One region of the Streptomyces caeni genome, then DNA from elsewhere that is predicted to be linked to it. Evidence: riboswitches for the same ligand, from Rfam matches in the RefSeq annotation. Region 1 holds a riboswitch; each other region holds the start of a gene.
The links. A riboswitch is a leader RNA that binds a small molecule or an ion and turns the genes downstream of it on or off. The one in region 1 is predicted to bind cyclic di-AMP.
Positions count from the first base shown of each region.

Region 2: it holds a riboswitch for cyclic di-AMP, as region 1 does, so the genes downstream of both, ACFSL4_RS32050 (M23 family metallopeptidase) here and ACFSL4_RS08630 (M23 family metallopeptidase) in region 1, are expected to answer to the same signal.
Region 3: it holds a riboswitch for cyclic di-AMP, as region 1 does, so the genes downstream of both, ACFSL4_RS23125 (transglycosylase SLT domain-containing protein) here and ACFSL4_RS08630 (M23 family metallopeptidase) in region 1, are expected to answer to the same signal.
Region 4: it holds a riboswitch for cyclic di-AMP, as region 1 does, so the genes downstream of both, ACFSL4_RS10615 (M23 family metallopeptidase) here and ACFSL4_RS08630 (M23 family metallopeptidase) in region 1, are expected to answer to the same signal.

Region 1 is NZ_JBHUDX010000021.1:48,169-55,365, reverse strand. It holds gene ACFSL4_RS08635 (SGNH/GDSL hydrolase family protein) at 1-714, opposite strand, end outside; gene ACFSL4_RS08630 (M23 family metallopeptidase) at 976-1,839, opposite strand; cyclic di-AMP (ydaO/yuaA leader) riboswitch at 1,844-2,000, opposite strand; gene ACFSL4_RS08625 (alpha-galactosidase) at 2,304-4,376, opposite strand; gene ACFSL4_RS08620 (tyrosine-protein phosphatase) at 4,566-5,363, shown strand; gene ACFSL4_RS08615 (DUF6126 family protein) at 5,398-5,547, opposite strand; gene ACFSL4_RS08610 (helix-turn-helix domain-containing protein) at 5,544-6,164, opposite strand; gene ACFSL4_RS08605 (aspartate aminotransferase family protein) at 6,241-7,197, opposite strand, start outside.
Region 2 is NZ_JBHUDX010000100.1:12,072-19,268, reverse strand. It holds gene ACFSL4_RS32060 (dihydrofolate reductase family protein) at 1-1,115, shown strand, start outside; tRNA gene ACFSL4_RS32055 (tRNA-Met) at 1,288-1,361, shown strand; cyclic di-AMP (ydaO/yuaA leader) riboswitch at 1,859-2,015, shown strand; gene ACFSL4_RS32050 (M23 family metallopeptidase) at 2,026-3,060, shown strand; gene ACFSL4_RS32045 (PrsW family intramembrane metalloprotease) at 3,250-4,602, opposite strand; gene trmB (tRNA (guanosine(46)-N7)-methyltransferase TrmB) at 4,666-5,523, opposite strand; gene lhgO (L-2-hydroxyglutarate oxidase) at 5,582-6,790, opposite strand; gene ACFSL4_RS32030 (MFS transporter) at 6,887-7,197, opposite strand, start outside.
Region 3 is NZ_JBHUDX010000066.1:25,049-32,245, reverse strand. It holds gene ACFSL4_RS23135 (NAD(P)-binding domain-containing protein) at 1-418, shown strand, start outside; gene ACFSL4_RS23130 (HAD family hydrolase) at 484-1,305, shown strand; gene ACFSL4_RS23125 (transglycosylase SLT domain-containing protein) at 1,289-1,786, opposite strand; cyclic di-AMP (ydaO/yuaA leader) riboswitch at 1,789-1,959, opposite strand; partial or broken gene ACFSL4_RS23120 (CocE/NonD family hydrolase) at 2,373-3,916, opposite strand; gene ACFSL4_RS23115 (polyprenyl synthetase family protein) at 4,214-5,224, shown strand; gene ACFSL4_RS23110 (DUF3455 domain-containing protein) at 5,283-5,798, shown strand; gene ACFSL4_RS23105 (LolA family protein) at 6,098-7,197, shown strand, end outside.
Region 4 is NZ_JBHUDX010000026.1:67,682-74,878, forward strand. It holds gene ACFSL4_RS10600 (DNA gyrase/topoisomerase IV subunit A) at 1-84, opposite strand, end outside; gene ACFSL4_RS10605 (M16 family metallopeptidase) at 578-1,951, shown strand; gene ACFSL4_RS10610 (M16 family metallopeptidase) at 1,948-3,336, shown strand; cyclic di-AMP (ydaO/yuaA leader) riboswitch at 3,583-3,729, shown strand; gene ACFSL4_RS10615 (M23 family metallopeptidase) at 3,742-4,494, shown strand; gene ACFSL4_RS10620 (GntR family transcriptional regulator) at 4,692-5,387, shown strand; gene ACFSL4_RS10625 (HPr family phosphocarrier protein) at 5,633-5,914, opposite strand; gene ACFSL4_RS10630 (bifunctional acetate--CoA ligase family protein/GNAT family N-acetyltransferase) at 6,071-7,197, shown strand, end outside.

The sequences.
Region 1 (7,197 bases):
GGAGGACTCCCCGCGCAGTCGGCGCCCGATCCAGGGGACCAGGTGCTCACGCGCCCATTGGATGTCGTCGCGCCGCACCTCGAGCGTGCCGCGCGGCGGCAGCGGCGGCCACGGCTGATCGGGGTCGGCGGAGACCTCGATGCCGAGGACCTGGCCCGCCCGCAGAGCGACCCGGGTGTGCCCCTCGGCCGAGAGATGGAGACGGTCGTCGTCCCAGGCACGCCGGTCCTGGACCGTCTTGAGCGACCACAGGTCGAGGACCGGGCAGCCGTACCGGTCCGCGATCGCCCGGACGTGCCCGTTGTAGGTGGCGATCTTGCCGCGCAGATGCTTGAGCACGGGCACACCGCGCGTGTCGAAGCCGGTGGTCACCATGACGGTGCCGACGGCGGAGGTGAGGTCGGCGACGGCGCGCTCGAAGCGCTCGGCGACGTCGTCGGGGTCGGTGCCGGGCCGGATGATGTCGTTGCCTCCGGCGCAGAAGGAGACCAGGTCCGGGGCGAGTTCGAGGGCCTTCGGGACCTGGTCCGCGACGATCTGGTCGAGCAGCTTGCCGCGCACCGCGAGGTTCGTGTACTTGAAGTCGCCTTCCGGCCGCCGGTCGGCGAGAAGGACCGCGAACCGGTCGGCCCAGCCGACGAACTGCCCGTCGGGGCCGGGGTCGCCGACGCCCTCGGTGAAGCTGTCCCCCACCGCCACGTACGACCCGATCACTGATCTGTTGTCATTCTTCGAATCGTCTGCCACGTCGGCCCATGATTCACCTTCCCATGTGAGCTACGCGACCGTAGGAAAGGGTTGACGGGCGGTGAGAAGGGCCACGGGGCGTGGGCGGCCGCGTCGGGAACACGTCTCCGGGCGGGGCTGTTGGGCGGGACGCCGGGCAAAGGGCCGTCCTGCGCACCGAGTGCACGGCTGAAGGCCGGACCCCGGGAACGAGGGGTCCGGCCTTCGGTGTCCGGCGGGCCGTGCGGGTCAGCCGATGGACACGCCGTGCGAGCGCAGGTAGGCGACCGGGTCCACGTCCGAGCCGTAGTTCGGGGTCGTACGGATCTCGAAGTGCAGGTGCGGTCCGGTGACGTTGCCGGTGGCGCCGGAGAGGCCCACCTGCTGACCGGCGGTCACGGTCTGGCCGGCGGAGACGGACAGCTTCGACAGGTGGGCGTACTGCGCGTAGTAGCCGTCGGCGAGCCTGACGACGACCTGGTTGCCGTACGCGCCGCCCCAGCCCGCGGAGGCGACGGTGCCGGCGCCCACGGCCTTGAGGCTGGTGCCGGTCGGGACGGCGAAGTCGATGCCGGTGTGGTAGCCGCTGGACCACATGCTGCCCGCGACGCGGTACCTGGTGCCGATGGCGACGCCCTGGACCGGCAGGGTGTAGCCGGTGGCGGCGGTCGCGGTCTTGGGTGCCGTCGTCTTCGTGGTCGCGGAGGTCTGGGACGTCGCGGCGGAGGAAGCGGCCGCGACGGCGGTGCCGCCGAGCGTCAGCTTCTGGCCGGGACGGATCAGCGACGGGTCGGAGCCGATGACCGCGCGGTTGTCCTGGTAGAGCTTCTTCCAGCCACCGGCGACGTGCTGGTCCGCGGCGATCCGCGACAGGCAGTCGCCGGGCTTCACCGTGTAGGTGCTGACGACGGCGACCTTGACGGCGGCCTTCTTGGCGGCGACCGGAGCCGCGGAGACGGCCTTCCCGGAGACGGATGCCGCGGGGGCGGCGGCATGCGCGTCGGTCGCGCCCAGCAACGGCAGTGCGAGCGCGGCGCCGCCGGTTCCTACGACGGCCATGGAGCGCAGGAGGCGACGGGGCTTGAGACGGCGGTGCTTACCTTTTGCAGGCATGTCGAATTCCTCTCCGGCGCCTGCGAGGTGAGCTGTCGGGTGCGGACTGGAGATGTCCGGCCGCGGCGGTGCGCGGCTTTACCCCTAGCCGTTCCGGAGACCGGAACAGGCGTCTTGCCTGTGGGTCCCCCGCTCCTGCCGGGCAAGGGTGAGAGTGCGGGCACCGGGCGGCGGCAGGATTCGGCGTTCCACCCGGATCGAGGGGAACGTAAGCGACCCGGACGCATGGGGACAACATTCGGTTTCCCCCATGCGCCCATTTCTCTTGATCCTTGCGGAAATTACCGGTGACCCTGTGTCGACACGAGATGCGGAGGAATCCTCAATCACCCCGGAAAGAAGCCACAATTACGTGAACATGGCGACAACGGACCGTCACAAATATGACGCTGCTCACGTACCGCGATTTTACTGGCCCTATTCCAGGCAGAGTTGGAAGGAAGGCATCAATTCGGACAACACTCTCAGATGCGACGCAGCCGGATAACCGTCGCATCGAAGTCGCCCTGCAGAGCGGCCCGCAGTCCGTGATGCAGCAGCACCGCACCTCGATGCACTTCGCCCGTTTCGCGGCATTCATACCTGGCTTCCGGGTCGAGTCCGCGCAACCGCAGCGGAGCGACCGGCTCACCGTAGTGCTGCGCCTGGAGCCAGGCGAGAACGACCGCCTGCTCATCGAGCACGTACTGGACCGCACTCAGCCCGCCCGCCGGGGGGCGCAGCCGATACAGCTCGCCGCGCTGGACGACGGGGCGGATCTCCTTGTAGAGACCGACCCAGTCCCGAGCCTCGGCCAGCTCCTCCTCACTCCACTCCATGAGGTCGCCGCCGACGCCGAGCACCCCGGCCATGGCACTCACGAACCGGAAGCGCGGCGCGCTGACGCGCCCGTTGAGCTGCGTGTTCGGGCTGTCGGTGACCCAGGCGGCCATGACCCGGGCCGGATGGATCTGGCTGAAGCCGTGCTGGATGGCGAGCCGGTCGAGCGGGTCGGTGTTGTCGGAGGTCCACACCTGGTCCGTACGGCTCATGACCCCGAGGTCCACGCGTCCGCCGCCGCCCGAGCAGGACTCGAAGGCGACCGTGGGGTGCGCCGCACGCAAGCGGTCCACCAGCGCGTACAGGGCGCGCACATGATCGACCCACAGGCGCTGCGGATAGGATTCGCCGGGCCGGCCGGCATCGGTGAAGCAGCGGTTGAAGTCCCACTTCACATAATCGATCGGGGCGCTGGAGAGCAGCCCGTCGAGTTGCTGCCACAGATACTCCCGGACGTCGTCGCGGGCGAGGTCCAGCACGAGCTGATTGCGAAATTCAGTCCGCTTTCGCCCCTTTTGATGCTGCACCCAGTCGGGGTGCGCGCGGTAGAGGTCGCTGTCCGGGTTGACCATCTCGGGCTCCACCCAGATGCCGAACTGCATCCCGAGGGCGTGCACATGGTCGGCGAGGGGCTTGAGGCCCGACGGAAAGCGGTCGGGGTTGGGGCTCCAGTCGCCGAGTCCCGCACGGTCGCTGGTGCGGGCGCCGAACCAGCCGTCGTCGACCACGAACAACTCGACACCGATCGCCGCCGCCCGTCGTGCGAGCGCCGCCTGCTGCTCCTCGGAGACGTCGAACCCGGTGGCCTCCCAGGAGTTGTAGAGCACCGGCCGGTCACGGTCCGCGTCCGGGATGACGTACGCCCGCTGGTAGGCGTGCCAGGCGCGGCTCGCGCCGCCGTGACCGCCGTCGCTCCACAGTCCCGCGAAGACCGGAGCGACGAACGCCTCCCCCGCGGCCAGCCGCAGCAGTCCGGAGTCGTCGTACCCGACACCACCGGTGATCTGCACGCGCGCGTCGGGGAGTTGGGCCACCGCGATCCGCCAGGTACCGGACCAGGCGAGCGCACAGCCGTAGACCTCGCCGTGCTCCTCGGTCGCGTCGACGTCGAGCGCGACCCAGGGCAGGTGCTGGTGCCCGGTGTGGCCGCGCCGGCTGCCGATGACCTTCTCACCGTAGGTGAGGGGGGAGCGTACGAGCCGGGACTCGGCCGCCCAGCGTCCGTGCAACTGCGACAGCCGCCAGCCGTCACGCTCGGGCAGGGTCCAGGTCGCGGAGTCGGCCCGCAGGAGTTCGACGGGGCCGGGACCCGTGTTGGCGAGGGTCACCCAGCGCTCGACCACATCCCCGCGCATCCGGTAGTGGAGGGTGATCGCGAGCCCGTCGTCGGTGAACCGCAGTCGCAGTTCCTCGCCGTCGGCCTCGTACGCCTCGAAGACCCACTCGGTGCCCCGGCGCTCCTCGGTGCGGACGGACAGGGCGGGACGGGTGAAGCGGGGACCACCCTCGACCGGGTACTCCTCGCGGCCGTCGAGCGGGGACTCGAAGGGCCGGTACGGCGGTGCGGGCAGCGCGGCCAGGGCCTCGGCGTCAGCGAGGGCGATCCGCGGGCCCCAGTGCAGGTGCAGCAGTTCGCCGCCTCCCGTGAGCCGGAGGCCGTAACTGCTCGTGGGCCCCGACAGCAGCCAGGTACGGCCGTCCGCGCCGATCTCCAACATTCAAACCCCCACATATCCGAACAGGTGCGATCAGGTCTCAACATCATCGGGGGTGGAGTGGCCCGTCGGCAATGCTTCGGCCCAGGTTCGCCGCGGTGTCGGTCATCGATGATTGCCCGATGAACCGATGTCGTATCGTCAAAGGGCCCGTCGACGAGCAGCGCCGACGGACGGATGGGAGGAGCCCCCGTGACGCAGCAGGTGCCGTCGACCGAGCCGGAACTGGCCGGAGTGCGCAACTTCCGTGACGTGGGCGGTCTGCCGACCTTGGACGGACGGCGGGTTCGGCAGGGGGTGCTCTTCCGCAGCGGCCACCTCGCGCACGCGACGGAGAAGGACGCCGCGTTCCTCGCCTCCCTCGGCCTGCACACGGTCTTCGACTTCCGCAACGCGGCGGACAAGAAGCTGGAGGGACCGGACATCGACCTGCCGGGCGTGCGGAACGTCAACCTCCCGCTGTCCGATCCGGCGGACGGCGCCGAGTTCTGGAAGATGGTCCGCGACGGCGACCTCGATCAGTTGCGCGGACTCCTCGCGGACGGCCAGGCCGCCAACCGCATGATCGTCTCGTACCGCAGGATCATCAAGGAGCGCACGGCCGAGCACTCCCACGTGCTGCACGCTCTGGCGCAGGACAGCGTGCCCGCCCTGATGCACTGCGCGGCGGGCAAGGACCGCGCGGGTCTGTCGATCGCGGTGACCCTCCTCGCGGTGGGGGTCGAACGCGAGGCGATCGTCGCGGACTACCTGGAGTCGAACGCCAAGCACCGCCGCTACAAGGTGCACCGCAACGGCTCGTCGGCCGACGCCTACTCGCCCGAGGTGATGGAGCTGATCAGCCCGCTGTTCGACGCCCGGGCAGAGTATCTGGCGGCGGCGTTCGAGACCGTCGAGGAGACCTGGGGCAGCGTGGAGGTCTATCTGGAGCAGGGGCTCAGGGTCACACCCCGGCTGCGGGAGCGGCTGCGCGAGCGGCTGCTGGACTGAGCCGCCCGCGCTCCCGCCCGGTGGACGACACCGCCTACTTCGCGCCCACCGCGAACAGGAAGTAGAGGAAGCCGGCGAAAAGGTGACCGGCGGCGATGTAGATGATCAGACGGATCCACAGGGAGCGGGGGAACTTGTCCTCCATCGCAGCCGGCTGGGGGCGGGTATCCGGGTGCTCGGTCATGGCATCTCTCCAGGGGGCAGGCCGAGGCAAAGCGCGGTTCTGGGGCTTTGCAGCAGGGTGTGGACGTAGAGCAGATCGGCCCCGTCTTGGTCGGTGGCCGCCAGACGGTGCGGGGTCAGCGAGTCGTAGTGCGCACTGTCGCCCGGCCCGAGCAGGTGCGTGCTGTCGCCGAGGCGCAGCCGCAGCCGCCCCGTGAGGACGTACAGCCACTCCTCGCCGGGGTGGACGCGCACGATGTCGGCCTGGGGGCCGAAGGGGACATGGACACGCAGGGCCTGCATCCCGCGGCCCGGTGCGCCCGCCTGCCAGTACGTCCAGCCGCCCGCCCGGGTGGGCTCCGTCTCGGCGCCGCGCACGACCGCGGCCCGGTCGGCGACGGTCTCGCCCAGCAGTTCGGAGACCGTCGTACCGTACACACGCGCCAGCGCGAGTAGCATCGGCAGCGAGGGCTGGCGCTGCCCGGTCTCCAGGCGGGAGAGGTGCGCGGGTGAGAGCCCCGCGGCACGGGCCGCGGCCTCCAGGGTGAGCGAGGCGCGCCGGCGCAGCGCACGCAGCTGCGGTGCGACGGCGGGCAGGCTCTCGACCGGCCCGGGTCCGCCCTCTTCGGAATGGCTCATGCCTTCCATTCAGCCCGAGCCTTGCCTCACGGGCAAATTTTTTGCCAATGGGGCAAGATCGCATTCGCCGACGCCGCTACCGGTTGGCCACCGCCTGTTTGATCAGCGTCTTCCCGAAGTCCCACATCAGCCCGCCGCCGTGCGCATCGTCCATGACCGCCGTGAACGCCTCCACGAACCGGTCGACGTCCCTCTCGCCGATGACCAGCGGCGGGATCAGTTTGATCACCTCCAGATGGTCGCCGGAGACCTGGGTGAGGATCCGGTGCCGTTGCAGCAGGGGTACCACGACCATCTGGGCGAACAGGCCCTTACGGGCGGCCTGCAGCATGGTCCAACGGCTGCGCAGCCGCAGTGAGCTGGGCCGCCCGAACTCGATGCCGATCATCAGGCCGCGGCCGCGGACGTCGCTGAGCAGCTCGTACTTGTCGACGAGCGCCGCCAGCCGGGACTTCAACTGCTCCCCGACGGCGCGGACGTTCGCCACGATCTGGTCGTTCTCCATGACCGAGAGGACCGCGAGCCCCGCCGCCATGGCCTGCGCGTTGGAGCCGAAGCTCGCCGAGTGCACCAGCACCCGGTCCATCGACGAGTAGACCTTCTTGAAGATCCACTCCTTGCCGAGGGTGGCGCCGACCGGCACATAGCCGCCGGAGAGCGCCTTCGCCACGCACACCAGGTCCGGCTCCACGCCGCTCTCGTGCTGATAGGCGTAGAAGTCACCCGTCCGGCCGAGGCCGGTCTGCACCTCGTCCGCGATCAGCAGCGCCTTGTGCCTGTGCAGCAGCTCCTGGGCGGCCGTCAGATAGCCGGGCGGCGTCTCATGGACGCCCTTGCCCTGGATCGGCTCGACGATGAGCGCCGCCACGTCTCCCTTCGCCAGCTCCCGCGACAGGGCGTCGAGGTCGCCGAGCGGAACCGCCGTGTCGGGCAGCAGTGGGGCGAAGCCGTCACGGAAGCCGGACTCGCCGTTCACGGACAGGGAACCGGTGGTCAGCCCGTGGAAGGCGTGGGCGCAGTAGAGGATCCGCGG
Region 2 (7,197 bases), on a different contig from region 1:
TCTCCCTCGACGGCTTCCTGGACGACACCGGGCCCGAGCGGCTCCTGCTGTCCGGGCCGGAGGACTTCGACCGGGTCGACGAGGTCCGGGCGGGCAGCGACGCCATCCTCGTCGGCGCGGGCACCGTGCGCACCGACAACCCGCGGCTGCTGGTCAACTCCGCGCGGCGGCGCGCGGCCCGGGTCGCCGCGGGGCTGCCGGAGTACCCGCTGAAGGTCACCGTCAGCGTGTCCGGGGACCTCGACCCGGAGGCCCTCTTCTGGCACACCGGCGGGGCGAAGACCGTCTACTCGACCGACAAGGGCGCCGAGCGGCTGCGCGGGCGGCTGCCGGCCGGCGTGGAAGTGGTGGCGCTCGGGCCGGACATGCAGTGGCGGGATGTGCTCGGCCACCTCGGGGACGTCAAGGGCGTGCGGCGGCTGATGGTCGAGGGCGGCGGGCAGGTGCACACTCAGCTGCTGCGGCAGGGGCTCGCGGACGAACTGCAGCTCGCGGTCGCGCCGCTGTTCGTGGGGGAGGCCGGCGCGCCGCGGATGTTCGGGCCGGGAGCCTATCCCCCGGGGCGGATGCGGCTGGTCGAGGCACGGGTGGTCGGTGACGTGGTCCTGATGCGCTACGTGCCCACGGCACCCGGGACCGGGCGGCTGGCCTTTGCCGCGGACCGGCGGTGGCTGGAGGCCGCCTGTGAGCTGGCGGCGCAGTGCCCGCCGTCCCGGACGGCCTTCAGTGTGGGCGCGGTGATCGTCGCGGCCGACGGCACGGAACTGGCACGGGCGCACTCCCGGGAGGGCGGCGACGCCGTGGTCCACGCGGAGGAGGCGGCGCTGGCCAAGCTCGACCCGGCGGACCCCCGGCTGGCCGCCGCCACGGTCTACAGCAGCCTGGAGCCGTGCGCCCGCCGCGCCTCCCGGCCCGCGCCGTGCGCCCGGCTGATCATCGACGCCGGGGTGCGACGGGTGGTCACCGCCTGGCGTGAACCGGACACCTTCGTGGCGTCCGCGGACGGGAACGCGCTGCTGGCTGCACAGGGGGTGGACGTGGTGGTGCTGCCGGAGTACGAGGACCTGGCGAAGGCCCCCAACGCCCATCTGCTGCCCCCGGCCACCCGCACGTGACGCCCGGGGACCACATCCCCACCCCCACCTCCGCCACGGCCGCCATGGCCGACGCGGCGCCGCGCCGGGGCCGCGCCGGGGCCGTGGGCGGCCGGAAAACGCTGGTGAAGGGCCCTGCGCGGAAAACCCGTGTGCCTCCTGCGGCGCGCATGGCGTACACTGATCTCACCGACGCGGGGTGGAGCAGCTCGGTAGCTCGCTGGGCTCATAACCCAGAGGTCGCAGGTTCAAATCCTGTCCCCGCTACTGATGGCCGAGGGCCGGAGTCCGAAAGGGCTCCGGCCCTCGGCGTGTGCCGTGGCCCGCCGCGGCCCCTCCCCGCCGCCGCCCCGGTCATACGCCGGCCGGCCCACAGAGGTCGTCCCGCCGGCCGCGTCCGCACCGGCCCGGGCGCCCTGCTGGCCGCCGTCACCGAGGACGTCGCCCGCCGTGCCGGCGGCCGTGCCACGGACGACATGGCCCTGCTGCCCTGCTGCCCTGCTGGCCGTGCGCCGGCCCGACCGGCCCTCGGCGTCGTCACGCCATGTGAACGAATGACGCCCCTGCGCATAACAACTGACACACCATCAATAACCGTGAGGCGGCCGAGGCGTGGTCAAGTCGCCCTATTTGGCCCGTTCCTGGCGTGAAAGTCCAGGTCAAAAGCATCAGTGATCTGGTGGAACGGCTTGGAATCCGGGCCCCGCGTCTATTAACGTTCGATAACGCAGCGCGGTCGTCCCAGCCGTCACAAGAGGCGGCTCCGTGCGCGTGTGCCGAATCCCGCAAGGGAGCCGGGGAACCACCACCTTGGGGTGAATCGGGCGGAAGCCGCCGTGGCAGCACGGCCGGTGACGCCCGTAGGAGACCTTCCTGCTCCGAACCCGTCAGCTAACCCGGTAGGCCAGTAGGAAGGAAGGAGTGCGCCCACGTGGCGTCCAACGGGCCTGCCCAGAGCACCTCGTTCGCTCCGAACGGCACTCAGACGTTCGGCTTCGCACCCCGTACCGACGAGGGCCCGTGGGAGGAGTGGAACCCCACCGAGGAGGCCCTCCGTCCCGTACGCGGCCGGCATCGCGTCACCAAGCAGCGCGGGGGCGGGCTCGCGCGCAGCTCCACCGTTCTCGGCGTCGGTGTGATGGCCGCCGTCGGCGCGGGCGGCATGGCCACCGCGCAGACCGGCAAGCCCCCGGTGTCGATATCCATGCCGGACCTGTCCTCGGTCGCGGACTCGGCCAAGGCGCTCCTCGGCGAGGACTCCGACGCCCCCAAGGGCTCCGCCACCGCCCTCAGCTCCGTCGGCCTGACCACCGCCGACGCCGCCGCGGGCAAGGCGGACGCGGGCGAGGCGCTGCGCGCCCGGATCCTGCAGCAGGCCGAGTCCCAGCAGGACCGGGTCGACAGCGCGGCCGCACAGGCCGCGGAGGACGCCGCCGCGAAGAAGGCCGCCGAGGCCGCCGCCAAGGCGCAGGACGCCGCGGAGGCCAAGGCCGCGGCCGAGAAGCAGCAGGCGATCGAGGAGGCCAAGAAGAAGGCCGAGGCCGCGCGCCTGGCCGAGCTCGCCAAGCAGTACGCGCTGCCGACCTCCTCGTACACCCTGACCTCCCGCTTCGGCGACGCCGGTTCCATGTGGTCCTCCGGCTACCACACCGGACTCGACTTCGCCGCGCCGACGGGCACGCTCATCAAGGCGGTCCACAGCGGCACCATCACCGAGGCGGGCTGGGCCGGTTCCTACGGGTACCGCACCATCCTCACCCTCGACGACGGCACCGAGCTGTGGTTCTGCCACCAGTCCTCGATCAGCGTCAGCGTGGGGCAGAAGGTGGCCACCGGTGACGTCATCGGCCGCGTGGGCGCGACCGGCAACGTGACCGGGCCGCACCTGCACCTGGAGGTGCACCCCGGCGGCGGCGACGCCATCGACCCGCTGGCGTGGCTGCGCAGCAAGGGCCTCAACCCCTGACGTCCCCTGAGGCACCGGGTCCGGGCCGTTCCCGGGCCCGAGGCGCCGCTCCCCTGACCCCGGCAGCCCTGGCGACACCCCCCCGACGGCAGGGCTGCCGGTCGTACCGACGCCGACGGACGAGGAGGCGGCGAAGCCGACGGCGGCGTCCGCGTGACCGTGCGGGGCGCGGCCGAGTGGGCCCGGCCCCTACCGGCGATACGGGTTGTACCCGGGATACGGCGCGGCCGGCCCGTGCTGTGGCACCCCGTACAGCGGCACTCCGTGCGGCGGCGCATACCCGTGGCCGTGCCACACCGGCGGCGCCATCGCGGGTGCCACCGGCGCCGTGACCCGCGCCGCGTACTCCAGTGCCGGCCGTGCCACCGCCCGACGCGCCCACAGCGCGCAGAGCAACTCCCGCTCCCGCACGATGAAATCGGCACCCGCCCGCCCCCGGCGCCCCCGGTGGCGCAGGAACGCCACCGACGTCGCGAACGCCTCGTACTCCGCGACCGAGCGCGCCGCCTCCTTCCCGAAGTGGTGGCCCGCGTACTCCCGGGCCAGCCGCCGCGCCCGCAGGGAACCGAGGACGAACGGCTCCACCGGTCCCAGCCATCCCGCGACCGCGTACGCGGGCAGCTCCTCCCGCACGGTCCTCAGCTCGCGCTGCCGGGTCCAGATCACCAGCCAGGTCAGCAGCCCGAACGCGGGTGCCATGAAGGCCGCGTAGACCGCGAAGAACCCGTACTCGCCGAACTTCGCCGACCCGTTCCACATGGCGTGCATGCCCATGGCGAGCAGCAGCCCGCCCAGCGGCGCCAGCAGCCGGCGTACGCGCTGGCGCTCCGCCGAGAGCGCGGTGATCCCGAAGCCGATGCCCGTGAGCACGGTGAACAGCGGGTGCGCGAACGGCGACATCACCACGCGCACGAAGAAGGTGGCGGCCGTGACGGAGGCGAGCCCTCGCCCCCCGCTCATCTGGTCGGTCCCGAAGGCCGTGCCCAGATAGAGGATGTTCTCGGTGAAGGCGAAACCGGTCGCGGTGACCCCCGCTATCACCACCCCGTCGACGATCCCGGTGAAGTCCCGTCTGCGGAAGAGGAAGACGAGCAGCACGGCCGCCGCCTTCGCGGACTCCTCGACGAACGGCGCTATGACCGTCGCGCCGAGCGTGTCGGCGCCGTTCGGATCGGCGGTCGTGGTCGCTATCCACCGCGTCGCGAAACTGTTCGCGACGATCGCTATGAGCGCGGCCGCGCACGCGCCCCACGCGAAGGCGAAGACCAGGTTCCGCCAGGGACCGGGCTCGACCCGGTCCAGCCAGCGGAAGGCCGCCACCAGCAGCGGCACGGGCAGGACGGCCAGGGCGAGCCCGACGAGGAAGCCCTCGGTGCCGGTCTGCTGCCGCACGAGGGCGAGGATCACGAGCCCGGACAGCGCGAGGAGGGTGATCAGCGCCCCGTACCGCACCCACCGCCTCTGCCACCAGTGCGGGTGCCGGAGCACGCCCCCGTCCACGGGACCGTCGGGGTACGTCGGGTACGGGGGAAGGGTGGCCACGGCATCGACCCTAACGAGACAGGGGCGCCGCCCGCGACGGTGCCCGGTGGACCCGCGGGGCGCTCAGCCGCCGGCGGCCGGCTGGTCTCGGTGCTGCACGCGCCGGAACAACAGATCGTTCACCACATGACCCTTGTCCAGTCCCTGGCCCTCGAAACGGGTCAGCGGCCGGAACGCGGGCCGTGCCGCACAGCCGCCGCCCGGCTGGGTGTTCTCGAACTCCGGGTGGGCGGTGAGCACCTGGAGCATCTGCTCGGCGTACGGCTCCCAGTCCGTGGCGCAGTGCACCAGCGCGCCCGGCTTCAGACGGGTGGCGGCGAGCGTGAGGAACTCCGGCTGGATGAGCCGCCGCTTGTGGTGGCGCTTCTTGGGCCAGGGGTCGGGGAAGTAGACGCGCAGCCCGTCGAGGGAGTGCGGTGCGAGCATCTCGCGGAGCAGGATGATCGCGTCGCCGTTCCCGACCCGGATGTTGGCCAGGGCGTTCTGCTCGGCGAGGTTGAGGAGGTTGCCCTGGCCGGGCGTGTGCACATCGACCGCGAGGATGTTGGTGTCCGGGTCGGCGGCGGCCATCTGCGCGGTGGCCTCGCCCATCCCGAACCCGATCTCCAGCACCACGGGTTTCGTGTCGCCGAACAGCTCGGCGAGATCGACCACCCGCTGCCCGTCGATGTCCAGCCCCCATGTGGGCCACAGCCGCTGCAGGGCATCCGCCTGCCCGGCGGTCACCCGGCTCCGGCGGGGCTGGAAGCTGCGGATCCGCCGCTCGAAGTGCGACCCGGCGGGATCGGCCTTCGGCCCGCCGGGGAAGCGGGGCTCACCCTTGGCCCGGGTGCGGGGGACGGAGGCGACGGGGGCAGCGGCGGCCCGGCCGCGGGGTGCGGCCTGGGGGTCTTCGCGGGCGACATCGAGGGAGTCAGACACAGTGGAGCCGATTTTACGGGGAGGGACGACGGCACCCGGCCGTCCGGTGGGCGGGCGCTCAGTCCCGGGCCAGCGCCGCCAGCGCCCGGCGCGCCACCTCCCGGCCGATCGGCAGGGAGGCGGTTGCCGCGGGGGAGGGCGCGTTCAGCACATGCACCGCCCGCGGGCCCTCCCGGATCAGGAAGTCGTCCACCAGCGTCCCGTCCCGCAGCACGGCCTGCGCCCGCACCCCGGAGGCCGCCGGCACGAGGTCGGCCGCCTCGACCGCGGGCAGCAGTCTGCGCACGGCCCGTGTGAACGCCCTCTTCGACACCGACCGCCGCAGCTCGCCCGCCCCGTACCGCCAGTGCCGGCGCGCTATCCGCCATGACCCCGGCCACGCCAGCGTCGCCCCCAGCTCCCGCGGCCGCAGCGTCCCCCGGCCGTACCCCTCGCGCGCCAGGGCCGGCACCGCGTTCGGCCCGATGTGCACCTGCGCGTCGATCCCCCGCGTCAGATGCACCCCGAGGAACGGGAACGCCGGGTCCGGCACCGGGTACACCAGCCCCCGCACCAGCTCCGGCCGTGCCAGGGCGTAGTACTCGCCCCGGAAGGGCACGATCCGCATGCCCGGGTCGTCGCCGGCCAGCCGGGCCACCTCGTCGCAGTGCAGCCCGGCGCAGTTGACGAGCGCCCGCGCCCGCAGCACCGTCCCGTCCGCGGTCCGCACTGCGACGCCGAGCGAGGGGCGCCGGTCGATCCGCACCACCCGCGCGCCGTACCGGACCTCCGCCCCCGAGGCGTCGCCCAGCTGCCGGGCGACCGCCACGAAGTCGCAGATCCCCGTCGTGCCCACGCGGATGGCCGCGAGCCCGCGCACCTCCGGTTCGTACTCCGTGATCTGGGCCGGGCCCAGTTCCCTGACCGGGATGCCGTTCTCCCGGCCGCGCTGGACGAGCGCGTGCAGCCGCGGCAGCTCGTCACGCTCCGTCGCGACTATCAGCTTGCCCGTGACGGCGTGCGCGATGTCGTACTCGGCGCAGAACTTGACCATCTCGGCGGCGCCCCGCACCGCGTACCTGGCCTTGAGCGAACCGGGGCGGTAGTAGATACCGCTGTGGATGACCCCGCTGTTGCGTCCCGTCTGGTGGCGGGCCGGGCCGGACTCCTTCTCCAGGACCGTCACCCGCGTGCCCGGCGCGGCACGTGTGATCGCATACGCCGTCGACAGGCCGACGATTCCTCCGCCGACCACCAGCACGTCGCAGTCATACGCGATCTTCCGCATCTGCTCCACCTCCCGGTTTCGATAGTGCACTGCGCCACTGACAGTGCGCTCAAACCCGGGAGGCGCCCGAGGGCCGACGGCCGGCGGCCGCGGGCGCTAGGCCGGAGCCATCAGCAGGGGCCGTGCCCGCTCCCGCAGCTCCGCCACGCGCGGTTCGTCGCCGTACGGCTCCAGCCGGTGTATGAGGTCCCTCACATACTCGGTGGTGCGCGCCGACGATATGCGCCCGGCGACCTCCACCGCCCGCACGCCCTGCTCGCACGCCGCGTCCAGGTTGCCCGACTCCAGCTCGGCGACCGCCGACACGACCAGGCGCAGCCCGTGGGAGCGCACGTACTCCTCCGTGGGCCGGGACAGGGCCTGCTCGGTGAAGCGGCGGACCTGGCGGGGCGCCTTGAGGTCGCGGT
Region 3 (7,197 bases), on a different contig from region 1:
CCGCCGAGTCCTCGGCCCCCTCGGCGCGTGGTGGCTGCGCGACCGCTTCGAGGGCAGGGTGCAGCTACAGGAGATCGCCCGCCTGGTGCGCGCGTCCGCGCCGCACGGCGGCCCGTCCCTGACGGTCCTGACGCACACGGGCCGCACGGTGGAACTGCACGGCGACCATGTGATCGCCGCGACCGGCTACCGCGTGGACATCGCCGCGATGGACTTTCTGGCCCACGAGCTGCGCACGGAACTGGCGGTGAGCCGCGGCACGCCGAAGCTGGGGGCGGGATATGTGTCCTCCGTCCCCGGTCTGTACTTCACGGGCCTTCCGGCGGCGGCCTCGTATGGGCCCGTGATGCGCTTCGTGTGCGGTACGCAGTTCGCGTCGCCGCGGCTGGTGCGGCATCTGGCGGCGGCTCACGGCTGAGTCCTCGCGGTCCTCGTCCGGTTCGGGCCGAGCATGCGGGGGTGTTCCATCCGTATTCTCTGATCATGGCCGCACCCCTCACATATGCACTCATCGCCACCGACCTGGACGGAACCCTGCTGCGTGGTGACGACACGCTCTCCGACCGGTCGAAGGCCGCTCTGGCGCGGGCCGTGGCGTCCGGCGCCCGGCACCTGGTGGTGACGGGGCGTCCGGCGCCCAGGGTGCGGCCGCTGCTCGACGACCTGGGCAGCGAGGGGCTCGCGGTGTGCGGGCAGGGCGCGCAGGTGTACGACGCCGGCGCGGACCGGCTGCTGTTCTCCGTCACCCTGGACCGGGAGTTGGCCGAGACCGCGCTCGGCAAGATCGAGGCCGAGGTGGGGCAGGTCTACGCGGCGGTCGACCAGGACGGGGTGGACGGACTCACGCTCATCGAGCCCGGCTACCGGATGCCGCACCCCACCCTGCCCGCGGTGCGCGTCGAACGGCGCGACGACCTGTGGTGCGAGCCCATCAGCAAGGTGCTGCTGCGCCATCCCACCTTGTCCGACGACGAGTTGGCGGTGGCGGCCCGTGGCGCGATCGGGTCCCTGGCGACGGTCACCATGTCGGGGCCCGGAACCGTCGAACTCCAGCCGTGCGGCATCACCAAGGCGACGGGGCTCGCGCTGGCCGCCGAGCATCTGGGCCTGAGCCCGTCGCGGACCATCGCCTTCGGCGACATGCCCAACGACATCCCCATGTTCGACTGGGCCGCGCACGGCGTCGCCATGGCCAACGCCCACCCCGAACTCAAGGCGGTCGCCGACGAGGTCACCCTGTCCAACGAGGACGACGGCATCGCCGTCGTCCTCGAGAGACTGTTCGGGCTCAGTAGGCGCTGTTGACGTTGTCGATCGAGCCGTACCGGTGGGCCGCGTAGTTGCAGGCGGCCGTGATGTTCGCGACCGGGTCGTAGGGGTCGTACGCCGTGCCGGGCACGTGGTAGGCGCGGAAGGTCGGGTCGATGACCTGCAGGAGGCCCTTGGACGGAATGCCCTTCGTGGCGTTGGAGTCCCAGAGGTTGATGGCCCGCGGGTTGCCCGACGACTCGCGCATCACATTGCGGTAGATCCCCTGGTAGGAACCGGGAATCCCGTGTTTCGCCATGACGGCCAGCGACTGGCGTATCCAGCCGTCGAGGCTGCCGCGGTAGGTCGTGGCCGTCGCCGCTTCGGCGGCGGGTGTGGCGGCCGAGGCACTCGTCGCGCCGACGACGGGAAGGGCGAGCACCGCGGCGGCGGTCGCCGCGACGGCGAGGGTGCGGCGGACGCGGGTGGCCTTGGACCGGTCGTTCCGACGGCGTACGGGCAGGGCGAAAGCGGGCATGTCGTTTTCCTCTCCGGCGCCTGCGAGGTGAGCTGTCGGGTTCGGGCTGGGAGGTGCCCGGCCGTGTCCTCGGTCCCGAGGGCACGGCTTCACCCCAAGCCGTTCCGGCGCGGTGTCCGGCTCGGCGACTTACCTGGGTCCCCCGCTCCTGCCGTCATCGGTGGATGGGCCCTCGAGCGGCGGCAGGATTCGGCGATCCGCTCGGGTCGAGAGGAAGGTATGCGAGGGGAGATGCCCGGAACAAGCAGGAAGTCATCGTCCGGTCGAAATGACCTTGACATTATGCAATGTGGATGTTGATCCGCTTTGAGGTCGGCGGCCAACGCGCCCTTTGTGGAAGGAAAGTTGGCCACATGACCGAAAAGAGTCGCATCGGGGTGGCGTGACCGATTTCACTGGCATCCTCCCCACGCCGAGGAATTCGGTGTTATGGGAAATCGAATGTCAATTCGGGCAAATCGGTCGATGGCTGCCCGCCCGGTGGGAGCTGTTCGCGCCATCGGCGCTCCGAGTGGCGAAGCTCACGGGAAGTGCGGTTCGAATGCCTCCAATTCGGGCATTCCGTCGGAGTGGTGGAGGCGGCCACCGTGCGGGGAATCCTCGTCTCCCATGTCCGGTGGAACACCACCTCGTCCCCGTCCTTGCAGACCACCTCGTCCGAGACGACGAACTCCGTCGCCGTGCAGGCGATCCCGGAGCGCGTCTCCACCCTGGCGTCCCATCCCGTCTCCGGGCGGTGCATCCGGACGGACCGGTCCGAGCGGGCCCGGGCCGTCAACGCGTCCGAGTCCTCGACGGTGTACGTCTCCCGGGCGTCCTCGGTGACCTCGAGACCGTCGGGGTGCACGAGAACACCCTCGCGGCACGGGACGAGTTCGAGGCGCCACTCGCCCTTCGCCACGTCCCGGACCACCAGCCGGGGCGGGCGCGGCCCGTCGGGCACGGCCGGGGAGCTGACGCCCAGCGGCCGGGCGTGCTCCGGTTCCCGAACACGATGGGCGGCCCCGACTGCGCCGTGTGCAGGGGAAGTTCGAGCCGACTGCCGGCCGGGTCCAGGACGAGGCCCGCCTCCGAACCCGGTTGCGGCCACAGCCACGGCCAGTACGCGCAGGACACGGCGAGGCGGATGCGATGGCCGGGTGGGAAGACGTGCCCGACGCAGCCCAGCTCGACCATCACGTCCTCCGTGGCACCCGGGGTCCAGGGACCGTCCGGTCGCGGCCGTGGCGTGCGGACAGGTCCAGTGCGCCGCGGGTGACGAGGGTCGACACCCCGTCGGGTGCCACGTCGCACAGCCGTGCGACCACCTGGCCGCACGGCACCGGGCAGGTCAGCCGCAACCGCACTCGGTCGGCCGGGAGGCGCTCCGGGAGTGCGAGCACGGTGTCCCGGTACGGGTCGTGCCGGCCACCCACCGCGAGCACGGCGGCCCGGAGCGTGCCGGGGGTCGCGGGGTGGGCGCCGTCGCCGTCGAGTCCGTGGGCGCCGTGCCTGCCGACCCGCGCGGGTGCGGGCGGGAGGGCGGAGGGACTCCGGGCGCCTGATCCAGCCGTCGCGCCACACCGTGCCCGCATACCGGGGGTCCGGTGGCCGGGCCGCGAGGGCGAGCATCGCCGCCTCCCGGGCGTGGGCGCCGCCGGTGAGGGCGGAGCCGCCGGGGTGGCCCACGTCGTCGTACGGGTCGTCCGCGGCGCAGACCGCCACGACCGCCTTGAGCGGTTCGGGAGCGAGGGCCGCGATCCGGAGGGCGGCGGAGCCGCCCCGGGAGACGCCGAACATGCCCACGTGCCCGTCGCACCACGGCTGTGCGGCGAGCCGTTCGACGACCTCGACGCCGTCCTGCAGCCCGGTCGCCCCGTCGGCGTCGGCGGGCAGGCCGTCCGAGTTGCCGTACCCGCGGGCGTCCACGCGCACGGAGGCGTAGCCGTGGCCCGCGTAATAGGGGTGGCGCTGGTGGTCGCGGGCGGCGGTCGCGTCGGTGAGACGGCCCGGGAGGTATTCGAGCAGGGCCGGGAAGGCCCCCTCGGTGAGCGGACGCCATGCGCGCGCGTACAGACGGGTGCCGTCCTGGAGCGGGATCCAGAAGTCGTCGTGGGCCGTCTCGTGGGGGAAGGCCGTACGGATGCGCATGTGCCTGACCTCGGAATGCGGAGCGCAGCACAAAAAGGTGCACTTCGGGTATATCGATAAATATGTATTCGTATGGCCCGATCAAGAACTTACCGTTCGTGATCCGATACCGCCCGGCCTGGAACAGCGGGCGCTCGCGGTGATCGAAACCTGACCGGATACGCTGACTTGAGTGATGGCAGCGACAGATCGACAAACGCGATGAGCCGAGTCGACCGGCGACGTCATCGACCCAGTGACCGTCCTTGAGACCGACCGTGTGATCGTCAGCAGACGTCAGCAGACAGGAGACCCCACGTGACCGTCGTCGGGCCGTTCGGGCTGAGCGTGCGGGACCAGGCTCTGGAAGCCGATGTCCAGGCCGGATTGGCCGCTGTCGAGGAAGGGCTGCTCGACGCCACCAAGAGCGAGGTGCCCTTCATCACGCAGGCCGCACAGCATCTCGTGCGCGCGGGCGGGAAGCGGTTCCGGCCGCTGCTCGTGATGCTCGCGGCCCAGTTCGGCGACCCGTACGCGCCAGGGATCGTCCCCTCGGCCGTGGTCGTCGAACTGACCCACCTCGCCACCCTCTACCACGACGACGTGATGGACGAGGCCGAGGTGCGGCGCGGGGTGGACAGCGCGAACACCCGCTGGGGCAACTCGGTCGCCGTCCTCACCGGTGACTTCCTGTTCGCGCGGGCCTCGCACATCCTGGCCGACCTCGGCCCGGAGGCCGTCCGCATCCAGGCGGAGGCGTTCGAGCGGCTGGTCACGGGCCAGATCCTGGAGACGGCGGGACCACGGGACGGCCGCGACCCCGTGGAGCACTACCTGGACGTGCTGAGCGGCAAGACGGGCTCGCTGGTGGCCGTGGCGTGCCGCTTCGGGGCGATGATGTCGGGCGCCGACGAGACCGTCGTGGATGTGCTCACGCAGTACGGCGAGCGGCTGGGCGTGGCGTTCCAGCTCGCCGACGACGTCCTGGACATCGCGTCGGACTCGCACGAGTCCGGAAAGACCCCGGGGACCGACCTGCGCGAGGGCATCGCCACCCTGCCCGTCCTGCGCCTGCGCGAGCGTGCGGAGCGCCTGGGGCTGCCCGAGGACGCCGCCCTGTGCGAGCTCCTGGACTCGGACCTCACGGACGACGCCCGGCACGCCGAGGCGCTCTCCCGCCTGCGCGTCCACCCGGCGCTGGAGCAGGCCCGCCGCGACACGATCCGCTACGCGGAGGACGCGCGCGCGGCCCTCGCGCCGCTGCCCGAGTGCGGCGCTAAGGCGGCCCTGACGGAAATGTGCGACGCGGTGGTGCACCGGGCCGGCTGAGACCGGCCGGCGGGCCACCCGGCGCCGCCGGGAATATGACCTGGATTACTTCTCCGGAGTGAATCCGGCGTCGGATGCCTTCCGTACCCCTGCCCGAAAGCCGGCACAGGGGTGCCGGCTGCGGAACGGGGCGGCCACCGCGACACCGTCTCGGTGGCCGTCACCCGGCGCCGCACCGGACGGCCCACCGCGCTCCACCTCCACGAGGGCCCGAAGGCGTCGACGGCGGCGTGCGGACCGACTTCACCCGGCTTCCGGACAAGGGCGCACGGGGCCATACCGCCGTCGGCAGCGTGAAGGTCGAGGACGCCATCCCGGCACGCCGCAGCGGGTCACCCCCGACGGCAGCGACGTCACCGGCACGGTCCTGGCCAGGACTCCGAACGGCGACACGGACATCCCCGAGCTCGACCTGAAGGCCATCCGGCCCGTCGGGCGCCACGGCCTGCTCGCGGACACCGCCGAGATCCTGCGCCTGAACACGGTCGGCGGTGTCGCCCCGGCCGGCTCCTGCACGCCCGGCACGATCGCCGGTGACCCCTACCGGGCGGACTGCGTCTTCGTGCGGTGCTGAACCAGGAGTTCGCGCACCCGGGAGACTCAGGAGCCCCCGAAAGTCCCCTGGGCGGCGCCCCCTGACGACCCCTACGGGTCGGTCGAGGCTCCGCCCCGCCATGTCATACCCCAGCAGTACGCCGAGTTGGGCCCGCGGTCTGACGCTTCCCCGCAGCCGTTTTGGTCAGATTGAGGCAGTGGCCTTCCCGGGGAGACCCCCGGGGCCCCACCTGACAGGAGTTCGGGTGACAATGGCGGCACAGGGGTGGACGAGTGCACTGACGGTAGGCCGCCGCCGACGACGGAGGTAAGGCAGACATGGCACCGTACGAATCCGACGACAACGCACCCGCCGGGGAGGCGGATGACGTACGCGACGGGCGGCGCAAGGCCGCGCGGTACGTCGTCCCGGTCGCGGTGGTGGGGGTGGCGGCGGCGACCATCGGGCTTGTCCCGGCGTTCGCCGGATCCGGCGACCCCGACCTGCCGAAGATCAGCGCGCAGCAGCTCATCGAGAAGATCGCCGCGTCGGACGTCCAGCAGATGTCCGGCACGGTGAAGATCAGCACGGACCTGGGCCTGCCCGACCTGGGAGGTCTGGAGAACAGCATCACCTCGGGCGCCCTCTCACGGGGCACCGGGGTCGGCGGCAAGGACGGCTTGGCCGCCGACCCGGGCTCCAAGCTGCTCGAACTGGCCTCCGGGACCCACACGCTGCGCGTCGCCACGGACGGCCAGGACAAGCAGAAGCTCTCCCTCATCGAGAAGGCCGCCGAGTACAGCATCATCCGCAACGGCACCGACATGTGGGCGTACGACAGCGCGTCCAACGAGGCGTATCACGCGACCGGCGCGGCCGCGGGCAAGCACGAGCGGACGACACCCCGGGACATGCCGGCCACCCCCGGGGGCCTGGCCGAGCAGGCACTGAAGGCCAGCGACAAGACGACCTCCGTGACGGTCGACGGCACGGCCCAGGTCGCGGGCCGGGACGCGTACAAGCTGCTCATCAGGCCGAAGCAGTCGGGCACCACGGTCGGTGCGATCAGCATCGCGGTGGACGCGAGGACAGGGATGCCGCTGAAGTTCACGCTGACCCCGGCGGCGGGCGGCGCGGCCGTCGTGGACGTGGGCTTCACCGAGGTCTCCTTCGCCAGGCCGGCCGCGTCGACGTTCGACTTCACGCCGCCCAAGGGCACGAAGGTCACCCAGGGGGACGACCTGCGGGCCGAGCGGGGGACCGGGTGGAACGGCGGGGACGAGGCCGGACCCGAGGGACTGCACAACGGCCTGCCCAAGGGGCTGCCCAAGGACATGGGGAAGCCGGTCCCGGGCACCGGGTCCAAGACCATCGGCGAGGGCTGGAACACGATCGTCGTCCTCGACGGCGGCGGCAAGGGCGGGATGCCCGCGGGCGG
Region 4 (7,197 bases), on a different contig from region 1:
CATCTCGTCGACGACGTCGATGTCGAGGATCTTCTCCTCGTACGAGTCGCCGGGCGGCGGGGTCCTCGTGCTGCGGCGGGCCATTGCTGCCGGCTCCTTCACAGTTCTGCGCTGGGCATGAACGGAATCTGACGCGGACCATTGTGGACCGCCGCACCGACAACGTGTGACCGGCTCCCCCGGGAGCCCCGGGCCGGGGGGCCCCGCACGGAGCCCACGGCCGCCGGGGATCCGGTGCCGACGGCGGCGCACCCGCCCGTCCCGGCGCCCCGCGGAAGCAGCCGCGGGACGGTCGCGCCCGTGGCCCTCTGCCGCCCGTGGTCCCCTGCTGCCCGGCGGTCCGCCGTCCGGGGTTCGGCGTCCCGGTCTGCCGTCCGGGGTCCGGCGTCCGGACGACGGCAACCGGTGCCCGCGCCGCGTCAACCGTGTGCTCGTCCTCCACCCCCCGTAATCCTGGTCTCGCTCTCGGCGTACGGCGCACGGGAACTTGGCCACCCGCGCGCACGCTTGCATACAGTGACAGGACCGGCAGGAAACCGCGGTTTCCCCGACAGTTTCCGCGATCGAAGGGACGTACATGCCCATGGGTCACACGGCCACAGCCGAGGCAGGCTCCGGCGGCCTGACAGCGACCGAGCACCGCCTGTCCAACGGCCTGCGCGTGGTGCTCTCCGAGGACCACCTGACCCCGGTCGCGGCGGTGTGCCTCTGGTACGACGTCGGCTCGCGCCACGAGGTCCGGGGCCGCACCGGCCTCGCCCACCTCTTCGAGCACCTGATGTTCCAGGGCTCGGCCCAGGTCAGGGGCAACGGCCACTTCGAGCTGGTGCAGGGCGCCGGCGGTTCGCTCAACGGTACGACGAGCTTCGAGCGCACCAACTACTTCGAGACCATGCCGGCCCACCAGCTGGAGCTCGCCCTGTGGCTGGAGGCCGACCGCATGGGCTCGCTGCTCGCCGCCCTCGACGACGAGTCCATGGAGAACCAGCGGGACGTCGTGAAGAACGAGCGCCGCCAGCGCTACGACAACGTCCCCTACGGCACCGCCTTCGAGAAACTGACCGCGCTCGCCTACCCGGAGGGCCACCCCTACCACCACACGCCGATCGGGTCGATGGCGGACCTGGACGCGGCCACCCTGGAGGACGCGCGGGAGTTCTTCCGCACCTACTACGCGCCCAACAACGCCGTCCTGTCCGTCGTCGGCGACATCGACCCGCGGCAGACCCTCGCCTGGGTGGAGAAGTACTTCGGGTCCATCCCCGCGCACGACGGCAAGCCCGCGCCCCGCGACGGCTCGCTGCCGGACATCATCGGCTCGCAGCTGCGTGAGGTCGTCGAGGAGGAGGTCCCGGCGCGTGCCCTGATGGCCGCCTACCGGCTGCCGAACGACGGCACGCGCGCGTGCGACGCGGCCGACCTCGCGCTCACCGTCCTCGGCGGCGGTGAGTCCTCCCGCCTCTACAACCGGCTGGTACGGCGGGACCGCACCGCGGTCGCCGCCGGGTTCGGTTTGCTGCGGCTGGCCGGAGCGCCGTCCCTGGGCTGGCTCGATGTGAAGACCTCCGGCGACGTAGAGGTGCCCGTCATCGAGGCGGCCATCGACGAGGAGCTCGCCCGGTTCGCCGAGCAGGGCCCCACGGCCGAGGAAATGGAGCGCGCCCAGGCCCAGTTGGAGCGTGAGTGGCTGGACCGACTCGGCACGGTCGCGGGCCGCGCCGACGAACTGTGCCGCTACGCCGTGCTCTTCGGCGACCCCCAGCTCGCCCTGACCGCCGTCCAGCGCGTGCTCGACGTCACCGCGGAGGAGGTGCAGGCGGTCGCCCAGACCCGGCTGCGCCCCGACAACCGCGCGGTGCTCGTGTACGAGCCGGTCGCGGCCGAGGCCGAGGAAGCCGCTGAAAGCACTGCCCTCGAAGGCAACCGCAACGACGAGGAGTCGCAGAAGTGACCGAGCTCGCGACCATGGACTTCCACCCGCAGCCCCAGCCCGGCGAGGCCAGGCCGTGGGCGTTCCCGGCCCCCGGGCGCGGCACGCTCGACAACGGCATGACGGTGCTGCGCTGCCACCGCCCCGGCCAGCAGGTCGTCGCCGTCGAGGTGCTCCTCGACGCGCCCCTGGACGCCGAGCCGGCCGGTCTCGACGGCGTCGCCACGATCATGGCGCGCGCCTTCTCCGAGGGCACAGACAAGCACTCCGCCGAGGAGTTCGCGGCCGAGCTGGAGCGCTGCGGCGCCACCCTCGACGCGCACGCCGACCACCCCGGCGTCCGCCTCTCCCTCGAAGTGCCCGTCTCCCGCCTCCCGAAGGCGCTCGGGCTGCTCGCCGACGCCCTGAGGTCGCCGGCGTTCGCGGACAGCGAGGTCGAGCGCCTGGTGCGCAACCGCCTCGACGAGATCCCGCACGAGACCGCCAACCCGGCCCGTCGCGCCGCCAAGGAACTGTCCAGGCAGCTGTTCCCCGCGGCCTCGCGCATGTCGCGCCCGCGCCAGGGCACCGAGGAGACGGTCGAGCGCATCGACTCCGCGGCCGTCCGCGCCTTCTACGAGCGGCACGTACGGCCCGCGACGGCCACCGCCGTCGTGGTCGGCGACCTCACCGGGGTCGACCTGGACGCGCTGCTCGGCGAGACGCTCGGCGCCTGGACGGGGGAGCCCGCCAAACCGCGCCCGGTGCCGCCGGTGACCGCCGACGACACCGGCCGGGTGATCATCGTGGATCGCCCCGGCGCCGTCCAGACGCAACTGCTCATCGGCCGCGTCGGTGCCGACCGCCACGATCGCGTGTGGCCCGCGCAGGTGCTCGGCACGTACTGCCTCGGCGGCACCCTCACCTCCCGCCTGGACCGCGTCCTGCGCGAGGAGAAGGGCTACACCTACGGTGTGCGGGCGTTCGGCCAGGTGCTGCGCTCCGCGCCGGACGGCACCGGTGCCGCGATGCTGGCCATCAGCGGCTCCGTCGACACGCCCAACACCGGCCCGGCGCTCGACGACCTGTGGAAGGTGCTGCGCACCCTCGCCGCCGAGGGGCTGACGGACGCCGAACGCGATGTCGCCGTGCAGAACCTGGTGGGGGTGGCGCCGCTCAAGTTCGAGACCGCGGCGGCCGTCGCGAGCACGCTCGCCGACCAGGTCGAGCAGCACCTTCCGGACGGCTACCAGGCGGCGCTGTATCAGGCGCTCGCCGCCACGGGCACGGTGGAGGCCACGGCCGCGGTCGTGAGCGCCTTCCCGGTGGACCGTCTGGTGACCGTCCTGGTGGGCGACGCCGCGAAGATCGCGGAGCCGGTCAGGGCGCTCGGCATCGGTGAAGTGAGCGTCGTAGCGGCCGAGTAGAACGGCGGGCACGCGCGCGTGCAGCCATGAGGGGACACGCGCGCACGGCAGCGGTGTCCGAGGGGCCCCGGTGACCACACAGTCACCGGGGCCCTGCCGTCGGAGATTTGTCCGCATTGCCATGGAGGCTGCCCTTCTGCCCTGTGGGATGCGCTACAAATCCCCTGCTCGGTTTGTCGCGGGAATCGGGGCCCGCTTAGCGTCTGCCCGGCTGTCCGTCAGGCAGTAGGCCGCGTCCGCGGCACCGGACAGTCATCGCCGAGTCCCCGCACGGCGCGAGCCAGGGGAGCCGGGGACCCACCGCAGTCCCTGGGGTGAATCGGGTCCTGCCCGTAGGAGACCTTCCTGCTCCGAACCCGTCAGCTAACCCGGTAGGCGAGAGGGAAGGAAAGGACCAGTCACTTCATGGCGTTCACCTGCGCCACCGGGAAGCACCGCCGTCCGAGCCGCGTGAAGCGCACGACCACGAACGCCATGGGCGTCGCGGCGCTCACCACCACCGGTGTCATCGGCACCCTGTCCGCCCCCGCGCTCGCGGCCGGCAACCCCGTCGAGCAGACCGGACTGATGCAGGCCGTCATGCTCGGCCACTCGGTCGCCGAGAAGATCGACGCCCAGGCCGCCGCCCAGAAGCAGGCCGCCGAGCACAAGAAGGCCGAGGAGGCCGCGCGCAGGAGGGCCGCGGAGAAGGCCGCGAAGGAGCGCGCGGCCAAGGAGCGCGCCGCCCGTGAGGCCGAGCGCAGGCGCCTGACCGCGTACGTGGCGCCGGTCTACGGCTCGTACGTCTCCACCGGTTACCGCACCGGCGGCTCCCTGTGGTCCTCCGGCACCCACACCGGCATCGACTTCCACGCCGCCACGGGTACGCCCGTGCACGCGGTCGGCGCCGGTACCGTCGTCGAGGCGGGCTGGGCCGGCGCGTACGGCAACCAGATCGTCATCAGGATGAACGACGGCACCTACACGCAGTACGGCCATCTGTCGTCCATCGGTGTCTCTGTGGGCCAGCGGGTCACCCCCGGCCGGCAGATAGCCCTCTCCGGGGCCACCGGCAACGTGACCGGGCCGCATCTGCACTTCGAGGCCCGTACGAGCCCGGAGTACGGCTCGGACATCAACCCCGTCGCCTACCTCCGGGCGCACGGTGTGAACGTCTGACCGCGCGCCCCGGAAGGGGTGCGGGTGCCCGATGGCCCCGGCCGGCGAGCCGGGGTCATCGTCGTTTCCAAGAGCGGCTGTCCAAAAAATATACATGGATTCCGGCCCGCCGTCGGAAATTCCGGCCGACTGCAATAGAGTCGGTTGAACACGCGTCAATCGGCGACGTTTCACGGGGATTAAGGCGGAGGTCGGACATGCGTATTCCGGCGCACTCGGTATGCACGGCGATCCGTGATGACATCGTCGCGGGTGTCTACGAGCGGGGCAGCCGGCTCACCGAGGAACTCCTCGCACGTCGCTACGGTGTCTCGCGCGTCCCCGTGCGCGAGGCCCTGCGCACGCTGGAGGCCGAGGGCTTCGTCGTCACCCGCAGGCACGCCGGCGCGTGCGTGGCGGAACCCACCGAGCGGGAGGCCGCCGACCTCCTGGAGATGCGGATGCTGCTGGAGCCGCTCGGGGCCGCGCGGGCCGCCCAGCGGCGCACCGAGGCCCATCTGAAGGTGCTGCGGGGGCTGGTCAGGCTGGGGCAGGAGCGGGCCAGGAAGGGCAGCAGCGACGATCTGCGCTCACTGGGCGGCTGGTTCCACGAGACGCTCGCACAGGCATGCGGGAGCCCGGCGCTGACGTCGACGCTCGCCCAACTGCGGCACAAGATCGCCTGGATGTACACGGTGGAGGCGCCGGCCAGCCCCGTGGAGTCCTGGGCGGAACACGGCGGCATCGTCGACGCCGTCGCGCGTGGGGACGGCGAGCGGGCGCGGGCCCTCACGGCGCTGCACACCGAGCGTGCGACCGCCGCGCACCGCCTCCGCTTCCCGGGCACGGGAGACCGGACGGACCGTGTGAGGACTTCGCAACAAGCCGTAAACATCTCAGGACTGCGGAATTAACACGGGCGCCGTATACAAAGAGAGTGATATTCGGCGGGTCCTATTTCGGCTGCCCGTTTTTCGCGTGTCGCGGAAAAACCAAGTGTGCGATTCGTGCGTGGCTCGCGGATTTTTTGCGCACCCTGCGGAATGTGCCGTGCGCGGTGGTGCCGGCGGTGCGGTTCGCGGCCTTCGGGGCGGACGCGTCGTAGCCGCGTCCGCCCCGAAGGCCGACGCGGCTTTGACGCGCCGCGGGGAGTGAAGGGTCAGACGGTCTCGGGAAGCTCCTCCAGCCCCTCGGCGACCAGCTTGGCCAGGCGGTCCAGCGCGGCGTCCGCACCCTCCGCCTCGGAGGCGAGCACGACCTCCTCGCCGCCCTGGGCGCCCAGACCGAGAACCGCCAGCATGGACGCGGCGTTGACGGGGTTGCCGCCGGCCTTGGCGATCGTCACGGGGACGCCGGAGGCCGTGGCCGCCCGGACGAAGATGGAGGCGGGGCGGGCGTGGAGGCCCTCGGCCCAGCCGACGTTGACGCGGCGCTCAGCCATGTGTTGCTGCCCTTCAGGTGTCAATGTTGTCTAGACCAGTTTCCCATACCGTGAGGTGCGCCCGGAAGGGGCGCCGGTCGTGTCCGGAGCGGCCCCGGACCGGTTCCCCCAGACTGCCTCGCGCCGTTGTCACACGCGAGCCTTACTCTGGGGCCCATGCAGATCGCGTCGGACCGGCACGAGTATCCCGCCCACTGGGAGGCCGATGTGGTGCTGCGCGACGGCGGCACCGCGCGCATCCGGCCCATCACCGCCGACGACGCCGAGCGCCTCGTCAGCTTCTACGAGCAGGTCTCGGACGAGTCGAAGTACTACCGCTTCTTCGCGCCGTACCCCCGCCTGTCCGCCAAGGACGTCCACCGCTTCACCCACCACGACTTCGTGGACCGGGTGGGACTCGCGGCGACGGTGGCGGGCGAGTTCATCGCAACCGTGCGGTACGACCGCATCGGCGCCGACGGCCGGCCCGCCTCGGGGCAGGCCGACGAGGCCGAGGTCGCCTTCCTGGTCCAGGACGCGCACCAGGGCCGCGGCGTCGCGTCGGCCCTCCTCGAACACATCGCGGCGGTGGCCCGGGAGCGCGGCATCCGCCGGTTCACCGCCGAGGTGCTGCCCGCCAACACCAAGATGATCAAGGTGTTCACGGACGCCGGGTACCAGCAGAGGCGCAGCTTCGAGGACGGCGTCGTCCGGCTGGAGTTCGACCTGGAGCCCACCGACCGGTCGCTCGCCGTGCAGCGCGCGCGGGAGCAGCGGGCCGAGGCGCGGTCGGTGAAGCGGCTGCTCGCGCCCGGCTCGGTCGCCGTCATCGGCGCGGGCCGCACGCCCGGGGGAGTGGGCCGCAGCATCCTCGACCATCTCCGGGACGCCGGCTTCACCGGCCGCCTGTACGCGGTGAACACGGCGTTCGCCGAAGGGCAGAAGGCACTCGACGGAGTCCCCGCCCACCGCTCCGTCCGCGACATCGCCGAGCCGGTCGACCTCGCCGTCGTCGCCGTACCCGCGCAGCGCGTTCCCGAGGTCGTCGCCGAGTGCGGCGAGCACGGGGTGCAGGGGCTCGTGGTCGTCTCCGCCGGGTACGCCGAGAGCGGTCAGGAGGGACGCCTGCGGCAGCGGGAACTGGTGCGCCAGGCCCGGTCGTACGGAATGCGGATCATCGGGCCGAACGCCTTCGGGATCATCAACACCTCGCCGTCGGTCCGGCTCAACGCGTCCCTCGCGCCCGAGATGCCGCGCCCGGGACGCATCGGCCTCTTCGCGCAGTCCGGGGCCATCGGGATCGC